2 regions of the Variovorax sp. AC103 genome follow, and region 2 is predicted to be linked to the other one. Evidence: predicted binding sites of a transcription regulator. Region 2 holds the regulator's gene; the other holds the start of a gene.
What was found. The regulator NrdR, encoded in region 2, represses ribonucleotide reductase genes. The targets are predictions, from matches to a motif close to CACNANATNTNGTG.
Positions count from the first base shown of each region.

Region 1 (7,733 bases), on a different contig from region 2:
CGCCGGCTGGCGCGCGAAGAAACGGTGGCCCAGCGCAACCGCAGCAGCGCGCAGATGCAGGCGCAGGTCAACGTCCTGGTGATCGAGACGCTGAGCGAAGGCGTACTGGTGATCGACGCCGAAGGCCTGGTGCACGCGGCCAACCCGGCGGCCGACGCCATCCTGGGCCAGGGGCTGGCGAAGCTGACGCTGCCGTTCCCGCTGCATGCGCAACCCGCCTGGCACGCGCTGGCCGCGCTGGCGCGCCAGACCTTCGCGCGCCGGGCGCCGCAGACCGAGGAAATTCCGGTGGCGCAGGCGCGCGGCGCGGCGCGCGAGGTGCGCGTGCGCACGCGGCTCACGCCCACCAGCGAGCAGCGCGCCGACAGCCTGTGCGTGATGTTCCTGCAGGACCTGCGCGAACTCGAGGCGCGCATCCGCACCGAGAAACTCGCGGCCATGGGCCGCATGTCGGCCGCGGTGGCGCATGAAATCCGCAACCCGCTGGCCGCCATCACGCAGGCCAGCGCACTGCTTAACGAAGACCTGACCGACCCCGCGCACCGCAAGCTCACGAGCATGGTGCAGCACAACGCGCAGCGCCTGGCACGCATCGTGGACGACGTGCTCGACGTGTCGCGCGCCCGCCAGCAGCGCGTGCTGTCGCTCGGCGAGCAGGTGGTGCTCGACCCCGCGGTGCAGGTGCTGGCCGAGGAATGGGTGCGCCAGACGCAGCGCCAGGGCGTGCAGGTTTCGCTCGATGCGCCGGGCAGCGACGTGCGCTTCGATGCCGAGCACCTGCGCCGCCTGATCGTCAACCTGCTGGACAACGCGGCACGCTATGCCGGCAAGCGCGAAGGCTCGATCCAGGTGCTGACCAGCCTGCAGCGCGGCACCACCGCACGCCCCAGCCTGATGGTGTGGAGCGACGGCGCGCCGCTGGAGCCCGCGGTGCAGCGGCACCTGTTCGAGCCGTTCTTTTCTTCCGAGAGCCGTTCGAGCGGGCTCGGCCTGTTCCTGTGCCGCGAGCTGTGCCGCCGGCACGGCGCCACCATCGGCTACGAGCGGCGCGCACTGGTGCCGGGCGGGCCCGAGGGCAACGAATTCTTCGTCAGCTTCGCCGCGAGCGAAAACCGGCTGACACAATAGCGCCGTGAGCATTTCCCCCCCTTCCACCCCGCGGCCGGCGCAGATCCTGGTCATCGACGACGAACCCGACCTGCGCACGCTGTACGAGCTGACCCTGCTGCGCGAGGGCTACCGTGTCGAGGCGGCGGGCAGCGTGTCGGAGGCGTGGCAGTACCTGGAGGCCGGGCGCTTCGACGCGGTGATCACAGACATGCGGCTGCCCGACGGCCAGGGCATGGAGATCATCCACCGCATCCAGAAAGACCAGCGCAGCGAGCGCTGCGTGGTCATGACGGCCTACGGCTCGGCCGAGAACGCGGTCGAAGCGCTGAAGGCAGGCGCCTTCGACTACCTCACCAAGCCGGTCGACCTGAAGCAGTTCCGCGCCGTCGTCGCGTCCGCCGTGCAGGCGCGCCAGGCGATGCAGCCGCCTGCCCGCGCCGCGCAGGCGGCGCCCGCCGGCACCCTCGATGCGCCGGTGATGGCCTCGGGCACCGGCATCGCCGCGCTCGAGCGCCTCGTGGGCGATTCGGAACCCATGCGCCTCGTCAAGTCGCGCATCGCGAAAGTGGCACGAGGCATGGCGCCGGTGCTGGTGCGCGGCGAGTCGGGCACCGGCAAGGAACTGGTGGCGCGCGCGGTGCATGCCTGCAGCCAGCGCAGCGAAGGCCCGTTCGTGGCGGTGAACTGCGGCGCCATTCCGGAGAACCTGCTGGAGGCCGAATTCTTCGGCGCGCGCAAGGGCTCGTACACCGGCTCGTCGCAGGACCGCGACGGCTACTTCCAGGCCGCGCGCGGCGGCACGCTGTTTCTCGACGAAATCGGCGACCTGCCGCTGGCCATGCAATCGAAGCTGCTGCGCGCGATCCAGGAGCGCAGCGTGCGCTCGATCGGCTCGACGCAGGAAGACGCGGTCGACGTGCGCATCGTGAGCGCCACCCACAAGGACCTGCACGCCGAGGTGCAGGCCGGGCGGTTCCGGCAAGACCTGTTCTACCGCCTCAACGTGATCGAGATCGCGGTGCCCGCGCTGCGCGAGCGCCGCGAAGACCTGCCCGCGCTGTGCGCCGCGCTGCTCTCGCGCATCGCGCAGGACGGCGGCTTGCCGGTGCCGCACCTGTCGCACGACCTGCTGCGCCGGCTGTCGCTGCATCCGCTGGACGGCAACGTGCGCGAGCTCGAGAACCTGCTGCACCGCGCGGTGGCACTGAACGACGGCGACGAACTGCACCTGGACCTGATGGGCGGCTTCACGGCCGCCGCCGAGGCCGCGGCGTCCGCGCCGGCGCCGCTGCTGCCGGCTTTCGACGCGCCTTCGCCGGCTGCCCCCGTGGCTTCCGCCGCGCCGGCCGCATCCCCCAAGGCCGCGCCGCCGCCGCTGCCCTCCGACCTGCAGGCCTACCTCGACCAGCAGGAACGCGAGATCCTGGTGCGCGCGCTGCACGAGAGCGGCTTCAACCGCACCGCGGCCGCCGCGCGGCTGGGCATGAGCCTGCGGCAGATCCGCTACCGCATCGCGCGGCTGGGCATCACCACACCCAACGGCGACGATGGCACGAGCAGCCATGCCGACGACTGACGCCCCTGTGCAGGCCCCCGCCGACGACGGCCTCTGGCACGCCGGCTGGTACCGCTTCGCGAAGGCGCTGCGCTCGCCCAACTTCGGACCCCGCCCTGCGCTCGCGCAGACCGACCTCGTCGTGCTGCACTCGATCAGCCTGCCGCCCGGCGAGTACGGCGGCGACGCGGTGCAGCAACTCTTCACCAACCGGCTCGACTGGGACGCGCACCCCTACTTCCAGTCGATCCGCGGGCTCGCGGTGTCCTCGCATTTCTTCGTGCGGCGCAACGGCGAGCTCTGGCAATTCGTGAGCTGCGACGACCGCGCCTGGCATGCCGGCGTGTCGTCGTGGCGCGGGCGCGGCAACTGCAACGACGACTCCATCGGCATTGAGCTCGAAGGCCTGGAAGGCCAGCCGTTCGACGAGCCGCAATACGAAACGCTCGCGAGCCTGTGCGCCGCCATCGGGCAGCACTACGCCATCGCGTACATCGCCGGTCACGAGCACATCGCGCCGGGACGCAAACACGACCCGGGCACCGGCTTCGACTGGCGGCTGTTGCGCAAACAACTCGGCTGGAATCCACAGATGTTTCCGGCGCAGGTGGTGCAGCGCTAATTTTTCCAATCGCGCAACGCGACGCGATGCGCTGAGCCTGACGCGCATCGACGCGCGGATTGCAACTGCCGCACCCAGCAACCATGCGGGCTGCAAGCCCAAATCGGCCCGCAAGCCAAGCGCCATGCGGGTTGGGACACCATGGGCCAGTATCCACGCGGCACTGCTGGCGTTGTCGCTTGCCGGATGAAAATCGGGCCGTGCGTGTATCCGGAGGAAAACACTACCTGTAGTGGCTTGTAGGGTGCCGACACCCCAGATATAGTGTCCTCCGTCCGGTCATCCACACCGGCGCGACGCCGACCCAGGCATCGCCAACCAACAAGAATTGCCAACCGAGAGGAAGCGAATGCAAACAGCCCTGAACCCCCAATCGACCCCGCGCGCCGTTCCCTCGACGCCGCCACAGCAGCAACGCGACACCGCGGGCTCGCACACCGGCCAGAACCTCGCCCACTACCAGATCATTCGCCGCAACGGCGCGGTCGTGCCCTTCGAGCCGAACAAGATCGCCATCGCGATGATGAAAGCCTTCCTGGCCGTGCACGGCACCCAGGGCGCGGCTTCGGCCAGCGTGCGCGAAACGGTCGACACGCTCACCCAGGCCGTCATTCGCGCCATGGTGCGTTCGCGTCCGGGCGGCGGCACCTTCCACATCGAGGACGTGCAGGACCAGGTCGAGCTCGGCCTGATGCGCGGCGGCCACCACGAAATCGCGCGTGCCTACGTGCTCTACCGCGAACGCCGCACGCAGGAGCGTTCCAAGCAGGGCGAGCATGAAATGCCGGCCCAGCAGGCGCTGCACGTGCTGGACAATGGCGAACGCGTCGAACTCGACCTGAACCAGCTCAAGGGGCTGATCGAATCCGCCTGCGAAAACCTGGGCGACAGCATCACCGCCGCGCCGATCGTCGCCGAGACGATGCGCAACCTGTACGACGGCGTGCCGCTCGACGAGGTCTACAAGGCTTCCATCCTGGCCGCCCGCACGCTGATCGAGAAAGACCCCGACTACACCTTCGCCACCGCGCGCCTGCTGCTGCACACGATCTTCAAGGAGATCATCGGCCGCGAAGTGATGCCGGTCGACCGCGCCACCGCCTACGCCGACTACTTTCCGCAGTTCATCAAGAAGGGCGTCGACAACGAGCTGCTCGACGAAAAGCTGCTTCAGTACGACCTGCCCCGCCTGGGCGCCGCCCTGAAGGCCGAGCGCGACAACCAGTTCGACTACCTCGGCCTGCAGACGCTGTACGACCGCTACTTCCTGCACGTGCGCAAGTCGCGCATCGAGCTGCCGCAAGCCTTCTTCATGCGCGTGGCCATGGGCCTGTCGCTGAACGAGATCGACCGCGAAGCGCGCGCCATCGAGTTCTACGAAGTGCTGTCGTCGTTCGACTTCATGTCGAGCACGCCCACCCTGTTCAACGCCGGCACGCTGCGCTCGCAGCTCTCCAGCTGCTACCTGACCACCGTGCCCGACGATCTGGACGGCATCTACGAGTCGATCAAGGAAAACGCGCTGCTCTCGAAGTTCGCGGGCGGCCTGGGCAACGACTGGACCCGCGTGCGCGCGCTGGGCAGCCATATCAAGGGCACCAACGGCGAATCGCAGGGCGTGGTGCCGTTCCTGAAGGTGGTGAACGACACGGCCGTGGCCGTGAACCAGGGCGGCAAGCGCAAGGGCGCCGTCTGCACGTACCTGGAAACCTGGCACCTCGACATCGAGGAGTTCCTGGAGCTGCGCAAGAACACCGGCGACGACCGCCGCCGCACGCACGACATGAACACCGCCAACTGGATCCCCGACCTGTTCATGCGCCGCGTGATGGAAAAGGGCACCTGGACGCTGTTCTCGCCCTCCAACGTGCCCGACCTGCATGACCTGTTCGGCGCCGACTTCGAAAAGGCGTACGTCGCCTACGAAGAAAAGGCTGCCCGCGGCGAGATCAAGCCCGCGCGCACCATCCAGGCTTCGGACCTGTGGCGCAAGATGCTCACGATGCTGTTCGAGACCGGCCACCCCTGGATCACGTTCAAGGACGCCTGCAACGTGCGCTCGCCGCAGCAGCACGCCGGCGTGGTTCATTCGTCGAACCTGTGCACCGAGATCACGCTGAACACCAGCGACACCGAAACCGCCGTGTGCAACCTGGGTTCGGTGAACCTGCTGCAGCATCTGAAGGACGGCAAGGTCGACCAGGAAAAGCTGAAGAAGACGATCTCCACGGCGATGCGCATGCTCGACAACGTGATCGACATCAACTACTACGCCGTGAAGAAGGCGCGTGACTCCAACCTGCGCCACCGTCCGGTCGGCCTGGGCCTGATGGGCTTCCAGGACGCGCTGTACGAGCTGCGCATTCCGTACGCTTCGCAGGAAGCCGTGCAGTTCGCCGACGAGTCGATGGAAGCCATCTGCTACCACGCGTACTCGGCATCGGCCGACCTGGCGCGCGAACGCGGCAAGTACTCGAGCTACAAGGGCTCGCTGTGGGACAAGGGCATCCTGCCGATCGACACGCTCGACCTGCTCGAGAAGGCGCGCGGCGGCTACGTCGAGGTCGACCGTTCGTCCACGCTGGACTGGGACGCGCTGCGCCAGAAGATCAAGGCGCAGGGCATGCGCAACTCCAACTGCGTGGCCATCGCACCGACCGCGACCATCTCGAACATCATCGGCGTGGACGCCTCGATCGAACCCTGCTTCGGCAACCTGTCGGTCAAGTCGAACCTGTCGGGCGAGTTCACGGTGATCAACCACTACCTGGTGCGCGACCTGAAGCGCCTGGGCCTGTGGGACGACGTGATGGTCATGGACCTGAAGCACTTCGACGGCTCGCTGCGTCCGATCGACCGTGTGCCGCAAGACGTGAAGGCGCTCTACGCCACCGCGTTCGAAGTGGAAACCACCTGGCTGGTCGAAGCCGCCTCGCGTCGCCAGAAGTGGATCGACCAGGCGCAGTCGCTGAACATCTACATGGCCGGCGCATCGGGCAAGAAGCTCGACGACACGTACAAGCTCGCATGGCTGCGCGGCCTGAAGACCACGTACTACCTGCGCACGCAGAGCGCGACGCACGCTGAAAAATCGACGGTGCAATCGGGCCGTCTCAACGCGGTGTCGTCGGGCAACGACGCACCCTCGGGCATGAGCGCACTCGAAGCCGCTGCGGCTGCCGCGAAGGCACAGATGAGCGCGATGCCCGCCACCGACATCGCGTTCTGCGGTGTGGACGATCCGACCTGCGAAGCCTGCCAGTGATTTGCAAGTGAAGCGCCGCGCGATGCATTCGAAATGCACGCGCGGCGCTTCAGCGATTCAGCGAGATGCATGCGAAAGACACTCGACGTTCACTCAATGACGGCATTGACTGACATCGCGCGATGCATGCGAGCAACATAACAACCACATAAATGGCGTGCGATGTGAACGAGCACTTTGCAACTCACATCGTTACTCCGATAATTTGAGCATTGGATTTTTCTATGTTGACCTGGGACGAAGAAGTCAAGCCCTCCTTATCAAAGGATATGCAACAAGGATTGCAGCACCACAACGCATCGACCGTCGGTTCGCCCGCAGGTCGTTCGTTGGATGCTCCGACTTCGTCGATTGCACAACCTGCTCTTCGCACCGTCGGCACGTTCGATGACGGCGCCGCGCCGCTGCGTTCGGTTGCCCCCGCAGCCGCAGCAACACCCGCTGTCGCCCAACGCGTCAAGGCTTCCGACAAGCGCATCATCAACGGCCAGACCGACGTCAACCAGCTGGTGCCGTTCAAGTACAAGTGGGCCTGGGAAAAATACCTCGCCACCTGCGCCAACCACTGGATGCCGCAGGAAGTGAACATGACGCGCGACATCGCGTTGTGGAAAGACCCGAACGGCCTGACCGAAGACGAACGCCGCATCGTCAAGCGCAACCTCGGCTTCTTCGTGACCGCCGACTCGCTTGCCGCGAACAACATCGTGCTGGGCACCTACCGCCACATCACGGCCCCCGAATGCCGCCAGTTCCTGCTGCGCCAGGCGTTCGAGGAAGCGATCCACACGCACGCGTACCAGTACATCGTCGAGTCGCTCGGCCTGGACGAGAGCGAGATCTTCAACGCCTACAACGAAGTGCAGTCGATCCGCGAGAAGGACCAGTTCCTGCTCCCGTTCATCGACGCCATCAGCGACCCGCACTTCAAGACCGGCACGCACGAAACCGACCAGACGCTGCTCAAGTCGCTCATCGTGTTCGCCTGCCTGATGGAAGGCCTGTTCTTCTACGTCGGCTTCACGCAGATCCTGGCGCTGGGCCGCCAGAACAAGATGACCGGTGCCGCCGAGCAGTACCAGTACATCCTGCGCGACGAGTCGATGCACTGCAATTTCGGCATCGACCTGATCAACCAGCTCAAGCTCGAGAACCCCGGCCTCTGGACACCCGAGTTCAAG
Region 1 is NZ_CEEDFC010000013.1:88,470-96,202, reverse strand. Features, by position in the region: gene AC0IYU_RS19655 (two-component system sensor histidine kinase NtrB) at 1-1,128, shown strand, start outside; gene AC0IYU_RS19650 (sigma-54-dependent transcriptional regulator) at 1,133-2,686, shown strand; gene ampD (1,6-anhydro-N-acetylmuramyl-L-alanine amidase AmpD) at 2,673-3,287, shown strand; gene AC0IYU_RS19640 (ribonucleoside-diphosphate reductase subunit alpha) at 3,637-6,552, shown strand; gene AC0IYU_RS19635 (ribonucleotide-diphosphate reductase subunit beta) at 6,777-7,733, shown strand, end outside.
Region 1: AC0IYU_RS19640 (ribonucleoside-diphosphate reductase subunit alpha) is a predicted target of NrdR. The motif match lies at 3,541-3,554, and genes of this name have one in related genera.

Region 2 (7,733 bases):
GGCCCGCACCGGCGAGGAGCTGTTCGCCTATGTTCCGCGCGCGCTCTTGCCCTGGTTGGCGGCCTACACCTCGCCGGACCATGTGCCTAGAAGCCTTGTCGACGGCTCTGCGACGGTGGCCGATGTGCAGCAGGCCGACGGCGCCTGGCGAAGCGTGCTGGTCTCGGGCATGGGCGGCGGTGCCACCGGGGTGCTCGCGCTCGACGTGAGCAACCCGGCCCATTTTTCCTCGAGCCATGTGATGTGGGAGTTCGGCGCCGCGGACGACGCCGACATGGGGCACCAGACACAGCCGCCACGCATCCTGAAGTTCCGCACCACCGCGGCGACGCGCACCGAGCCGGCCAGGTACCGATGGTTTGCCGTGGTGCCGTCCGGCTTCAACAACGCCAACCCGGAAAAACGCGCCGCCCTGTTCCTGTTGTCGCTCGACAAGCCCGCGAACGCGCCGTGGGTGCTGGACGTCAACTATCACAAGATCGTGTTGCCGGCCCCCACGGACGCCACCGTGGTGAACGCCCTGGGCGCACCGGGCGACTACGCGGGCGCCGACGGTGCCACGCGCTTCCTGTACGCGGGCGACACGCAGGGCAATCTGTGGAAGTTCGCCTTCACCGCCAATGCGCCGTGGCGCGCGGGCAATGCGTTGCCGTTCAAGGAGCAGCCGCTGATGGTCGCGTGGGGCGAGGGCGCCAGGCGCCAGCCGATCACCGTGGCGCCGAAGGTCGGCATCGGCCCGTCCGGTGGAGCGATCGTGCTGTTCGGCACCGGCAAGTTCGTGGGTCCGGAAGACCTGGGCCGCTCGAGCCGTGGCGTGCAGACGGTCTATGGCGTGTACGACAACGGCGAGGCCATCGGGCTGCGCGCCGCGCGCACGCAGCTTGAGCCGCGGCGCGCGATGGCGGCCGGCGGATCGGCTCCCTTCTCCATCGTCGGCGATGCATTTGCATACGGCGCCTTCGACAGCAAGACGGCTACCCGGCGCGGCTGGTACCTCGACCTGCCCGAGTCCCGCGACAAGGGCGAGCGCGTGGTCGCCGAGCCCTTGTTGAGCGACGGCCTGCTGTTCTTCAACACGCTCATTCCCGCCGCCACCGCATGCGGCGGTGGCGGCGGACGCAGTTGCGCCGTGAATGCCCTGACCGGCCTGTCCAAGGGTGGCACCTGCGTGCCCTCGGACGCCGGCATTCCCGGCACACCGCAGGTGGTGCAGTTGGGGGAAAGCGTCTACAGCGCCACCGACGTGTTCGGGCGCCGTACGCACACCCGCCGCCTGGCCGTCATCCAGGCAGGCGGGCGTGGCGGCAAGAGCGGTTTCTCGACGGCTCAGCCCGTAGCGGGCGGCACGGTCTCGCAGGTGGCGGGGCGCCTGAACTGGCGCCAGGTCGTGGATGCCCGGGAGGCGAGGCGATGAACGCGGCTGCGCATCGCGCGCGTGGATTCACGTTGATCGAAGTGATGATGGTCGTTGCGATCACCGTCATCCTGGCTGCCATTTCGTACCCTTCCTACATGGACGTTGTACGCCAAGGGTGGCGCAGCGAGGCCCGCGCCGCGCTGATGCAGCAGATGCAGCACCAGGAGCGCCACTACACCCAGGCCGGCCGCTATCGGCACTACACGGGGGATTCGGGCGATTCAAGCGGCGGCGGTGCGGCGGGCAAGTACATCATCGAGAGCGGCAACTGCGAGGGACTCGGCAGCATCGACAGTTGCATCCGGCTGACTGCGAGCCTGAAGCCCGCATATGCCGATCCGCAGGTTGGCGCACTCTGGATCGACAGCACGGGCGCCAAGGGCTGCAACGGCACGCAGCGCACGAGGTGCTGGCAGTGAACGCCGGGGCATGCAGGGCGGGGCCCGCGGGCGGATTCGCGCTGCTGGAACTGATGGTGGTCGTGGCCATCGTGGCGGTGCTCGCCGGCATCGGCATGCCGAGCTTTCGCCAACTGCTGCTCAACCAGCGCCTGGCCGGAGCGGCGCAGGCTTTCAATGCCGCCTTGAGCCTTGCGCGCATGGAAGCCATCCAGCGTTCCCGCAGTGTGCGGGTGACCGCGCTCGCGGGCAGTGACTGGTCCGGGGGCTGGGTCGTGACAACGGGTGCGCGCGGGTCCACCGGCCCCGATTCACCCACGACGCTGCGCCGCTTCGACGGGTTGCCGGACGGTGTCAGCGTGGATGCATCGCTCGGCGACGGATTTGCGCAGGGCGTGCGCTACGACAGCAACGGATTCTCGCGCCAGGCCAACCGTGCGGGCTTCGGTGCGGGATGTCTCACGCTGAAGGCCGACACGGGCCGCAGGGCGTCGATCGTGGTGTCGGCATCGGGGCGGGCCCGGGTCTGCAATCCGGACCAGCAGGGAGACTGCGGCACCGGGGTCTGCGGCAAGGCCGCCAAAAAAGAGGAGCGCGGCTGAGTGGGCGTCAGATGTCGCGCAGCAATTGCCTGAATTCGTCCACGTCCTCGAAGCTGCGGTACACCGAGGCAAAGCGCACATAGGCGACCTTGTCGAGCTTCTTGAGCTCGCGCATCACGAGTTCGCCGACCTTCGTCGACTCGATTTCGCGCAGGCCGCTGGCCAGCAGCTTCTGCTCGATGCGCAGCAGGGCGTTGTCGATCTGCTCGATGCTCACCGGCCGCTTGCGCAGCGCCAGCATCATCGAGGCGCGCACCTTGGCGGAGTCGAAATCGGCACGGCTGCCGTCCTTCTTCACGACAACGGGAAAATTGACGTCGGGCCGCTCGTAGGTGGTGAAGCGCTTGTCGCAGGCGCCGCACTGGCGGCGTCTGCGAACGAAGTCGGCGTCTTCCGAAACGCGGGTTTCGACAACCTGCGTCTCAAGATGACCGCAAAAAGGGCATTTCATGCGGTCAGGTCTTCGGGTGGATCAGCGGTAGACAGGGAAGCGGCTCGTCAGCGCGTGCACCTTGGCGCGCACGGCGTCGATGTTCGCCGCGTCGCGCGGGTTCTCGAGCACGTCGGCGATCAGGTTGGCGGTGGCGCGGGCCTCTTCGTCCTTGAAGCCGCGCGTGGTCATGGCGGGGGTGCCGATGCGCACGCCGCTGGTGACCATCGGCTTTTCGGGGTCGTTGGGGATCGCGTTCTTGTTGATCGTCATGTGGGCGCTGCCCAGCACGGCTTCGGCTTCCTTGCCGGTGATGCCCTTGGCGCGAAGGTCGACCAGCATCACGTGGCTTTCGGTGCGTCCGCTCACGATGCGCAGGCCGCGCTGGGTGAGGGTGTCGGCCACGATCTGCGCGTTCTTGACCACCTGTTGCTGGTAGGCCTTGAACTCGGGCGCCATCGCTTCCTTGAACGCGACGGCCTTGGCGGCGATCACGTGCATCAGCGGGCCGCCTTGCAGGCCCGGGAAGATGGCACTGTTGATGGCCTTTTCGTGCTGCGACTTCATCAAGATGATGCCGCCGCGCGGGCCGCGCAGGCTCTTGTGGGTGGTGGAGGTGACGATGTCGGCGTGCGGCACGGGGTTGGGGTACACGCCCGCGGCCACGAGGCCGGCGTAGTGGGCGATGTCGACCATGAAGATCGCGCCCACGTCCTTGGCCACCTTGGCGAAGCGTTCGAAATCGATGCGCAGCGAGTAGGCCGAAGCACCCGCGATGATCAGCTTGGGCATGTGTTCATGCGCCTTGCGCTCCATCGCGTCGTAGTCGATGGCTTCGTTGGCGTCCAGGCCATAGCTCACGACGTTGAACCACTTGCCGCTCATGTTCAGCGGCATGCCGTGGGTCAGATGGCCGCCTTCGGCCAGGCTCATGCCCATGATGGTGTCGCCAGGCTTCAGGAAGGCGAGCATCACGGCTTCGTTGGCCGAGGCACCGCAATGCGGCTGCACGTTGGCGGCGTCGGCGCCGAAGAGCTGCTTGACGCGGTCGATGGCCAGCTGCTCGGCCACGTCGACGTGCTCGCAACCGCCGTAGTAGCGCTTGCCCGGGTAGCCTTCGGCGTACTTGTTGGTGAGCTGCGAGCCCTGGGCGGCCATGACGGCCGGCGAGGCGTAGTTCTCGCTGGCGATCAGCTCGATGTGATGTTCCTGGCGCGCGTTTTCGGCTTGAATTGCGGCCCAGATTTCGGGATCGGTCTGTTCGACCAGGATATTGCGTTGGTACATGGCAGTCCTTTGAAGACGAGGTCCTTGTTCTTCAACCAAACAAGGGCTGCCCAGGCGAACGGCTGAACGCCCGATGTGGTCAGGCGGCACGCTTCCCAGTGGTATTCCACGTCAGCGCGGGGCACCTTGTGCGGGTGCTGCGCCTATCGCCAGTCGCGTACCCGCCGAGTGTAGCGCACCGCACCCGGCAAGATGAATGTCAGGAGACGGAAGACAGCAGGGCCACCTTGGCCGGCTCGGCCTCTTCAGGCTTGGCCGGTGCCACCACCGGAAGCGGCTGGGCACGCACGCCCGGCGGCGTGACCGTGGTCGACGGCGCGCGGCCGTTGGCCACCTGCAGCAGGCGCTCGTGTTCGGCCATGACCTTGCTGGCGTAGCCGCCGTCGTCCTCCAAGTTGGCCGCGCCCACGTAGTAGCGCAGGCCACCTTCGAGCGAGCCGGCGCGGGCGATGCATTCCTGCAGCACCTTGACGCCCACGCGCATGTTGGTCACGGGGTCGAAGGCGGTGAGCGTGCCGCCCGCGCTTTCGTACTTGTCGCCGTGCACGCGCGTCATGACCTGCATCAGACCCTGCGCGCCGACCTGGCTCTGGGCGAACGGGTTGAAGCTGGACTCGACGGCCATGATCGCGAGGATCAGCGTCGGGTCGATCTTCGTGCGCTTGCCGATGCCGTAGGCCTCGGCCACCAGCACGCTCAGCGGCTCGGCGGCCACGCGGTACTTCTTGCTCAGCCAGTAAGCCACGGCGGCCTGCTGCTTGGGCAGGTCGCTGGGGCTCGCGGCCGTGGTCCGCTCGATGGCGGTCGGCTCCAGGTCGGTGGCCTCCGGCGCCGGCTTGCGCGATTGCAGCCAGCCCATCAGTTGCTCCTCGCCGGTCTTGCGCAGGTCGGGCCGCGCCACGAGGGCGAGGGCCGCGAACACGATGGCCAGGCCGACCAGTGCAAACCCGTTGTGGGTGATCTCAAAAAAGCCGTCTGCCACATCGGACACGAAGGTCCTTAGCCCGCGGGCTGTGGCATCAAACGCCTTGTTCATCGCTCTTCCTTTCTGTGCGGCACCCGAAACGCAACGCCGGTGAAGGCGAGGGATGAAGGCAGCGGCGCTTGGATTGGTACGAATCAGGCTCCGCGCATGGAGTGAAGGGGGTTGGGAGCGCGGTGGCCTGATCAAGCCGGTTGGGATTCGGCAGCGGATTCAGGGGGCCCTGCCGCGTCGGGCGGTCAGAGCAGGGCGGATTCTAGCGTGGCTAAATACCCGGTCAAGCATAAGGAATTGAATCTTTATGCTAATGGGTGCTTAAAAAAGTGACGGTTTCGAAGCGTTTCTGCTTAGGGGAAATCCCTTTGTAAAACGCGTTTGCAATCCGAGGGAGCGCCGCCTAATCTGGACGGGCCTGAGGTTTCAGGCGTTTTTCCGAAGTCCCGCAGCCCGAGGTGCAAGTCGAAGGCTCAGCGTCCGAGGAACCACGGTGGCAATCTCTTGCTGCCAGCACGGTGGGAACCATCGACTTCCTGTCGCGCGAATCGATGGCATGGGTCTTGTGCCCGCCATCAAGCCCGACGACAAGACAGCAGTCGAGTCGCCGGGCTTTCTTGTTTCTGGGTGCACCTCTTTGCGGCACACTCCCGCGATGGATGCAGCTTCGATCAAACAAAACAAATGGGTGCGGCGTGGGATCGTCGCTTTGCTGGTTCTGCTGGTGTTCTGGGTCGTTGCCTGGCTGGCCGTGCCCCCCATCGCCAAGAGCCAGATCCAGAAGATCGCGAGCGACAAACTCGGCCGGCAGGTCACCGTCGGCAAGATCGATTTCAAGCCCTGGACGCTCGAGCTCACGCTGAATGACCTGCGCATCGCGACCGCCGACGGCAGCAAGCCGCAGGTGGCCATCGCCCGCATCTACGCCGACGCCGAACTGCAGTCCATCTTCCGTTTCGCCCCGGTGATCGACACCGTCACCGTCGACGCGCCGGCTATCCTGCTCACGCACCTGGCCGACGGCAAGTACGACATCGACGACATCCTGGCCAAGCTCTCGGCCGGCCCGCCGTCCGACCCGAATGCCAAGCCCGCGCGCTTCGCCATCTACAACATCGCGATCAACGGAGGCGCGGTCGACTTCGACGACCAGACCGTCAAGCGCAAGCACGAGTTGCGCGACTTCGTGCTCAAGGTGCCGTTCCTCAGCAACCTCGACTCCAAGCGCGACATCAACACCGAGCCCAAGCTGGCCTTCGTGCTCAACGGCAGCAAGTTCGACTCGGCCGCCTTCACCGCGCCTTTCTCCGACAGCCGCAAGACCGACGCGCAGGTGCAGTTCAAGGGCCTCGACCTCGTGCCATACCTGGGCTACATGCCGGGCGGCCTGCCGGTGCGCCTGCAGGCGGGCAGCCTGGACGCCGACCTGAAGATCGCCTTCGAGCACGGTGCCACCAACGGCCTGAAGATCACCGGTACGGTCGAGGCGCACACCACCAAGGTGGCCGACGCACGCGGGCGGGACCTGCTGGGCTTCGAGTCGCTCAAGCTGGCGCTGGCCGATGTGCGTCCGCTCGAATCGGTGTTCCATCTGAGCGAGATCGCCCTGGTGAATCCGCAGCTGGCGGTGGCGCGCGATGCTGCGGGCCAACTCAACCTGCTCGCGACCGACCCCGCGACGGGTGCGACCGAGAAAGTCGCGCCCCTGCCTGCGGCCGCGGCCAGCGCGCCGGCGGGCAAACCGGCTGAAAAGCCGGTGCTGAAGGTGCAGGTCGACAAGCTGGCCTTGAGCGGCGGGCGCATCGGCTGGCGCGACGAAACCGTCAAGCCGGCCGCGGCCATCGACATGACCGCGCTCGGCTTCGACGTCACCGGCGTCACCTGGCCGATGGAAAAGCCGGCCGAGTTCAGCGGCAGCACCGCCATTGCCGGCGCCTCGCTCAAGTTCAAGGGCCGCGCCACCGACAAGGTGGCCGACGTGCAGACCGAAGTCGACGCGCTGCCGCTGTCGCTGGCCGCGCCCTACCTGGCGCAGAGCCTGGAGCCCACGCTGGACGGCAAGCTCAGCGGGCAGATCGACATTGCCTGGGCCCAGCCCGACCTGAAGTTCAAGGCGCGCCGCCTGTCCGCCGACGGCCTGGCGCTGACGCAGGCCAAGACGGCGCTGGCCAGCGTCGGGCGCTTCGAGCTGGTCGATGCCGAGGCCGACATGACGAAGCACACCTTGAACGTGGCCTCGTTCACCGCCACCAACCCCAAGGTGCGCATCGAGCGCGACAACGAGAAGCGCTGGATGTTCGAGCGCTGGCTGAAGGCGCCCGCCGGCGCTGACGGCGCGAAGGAAGCCGACGCCAAGGTCGCCGCGCCCAAGCCCGCCGCGGCCGAAGCACCGCAGCCCGGCGCCAACACAAAGCCATGGGCGCTGACCATCGGCACGCTGGCGGTCGACAACGGCAGCCTGTCGTACTCGGACAAGGCGAGCGCCACGCCGGTGGCGGTCGAAGTCACGGCGTTCATGCTCAATGCCCAGAAGATCTCGCCGAACACCGACGTCGTTTCGCCGCTGCAGGTGTCGGGGCGCATCGGTTCCGCCGGCCGCGCGGCCGATCCGGGCCGCTTCGAC
Region 2 is NZ_CEEDFC010000011.1:65,970-73,702, forward strand. Features, by position in the region: gene AC0IYU_RS17220 (pilus assembly protein) at 1-1,414, shown strand, start outside; gene AC0IYU_RS17225 (type IV pilin protein) at 1,411-1,836, shown strand; gene AC0IYU_RS17230 (GspH/FimT family pseudopilin) at 1,824-2,417, shown strand; gene nrdR (transcriptional regulator NrdR) at 2,425-2,868, opposite strand; gene glyA (serine hydroxymethyltransferase) at 2,890-4,134, opposite strand; ZMP/ZTP riboswitch at 4,176-4,301, opposite strand; gene AC0IYU_RS17245 (lytic transglycosylase domain-containing protein) at 4,334-5,170, opposite strand; gene AC0IYU_RS17250 (DUF748 domain-containing protein) at 5,766-7,733, shown strand, end outside.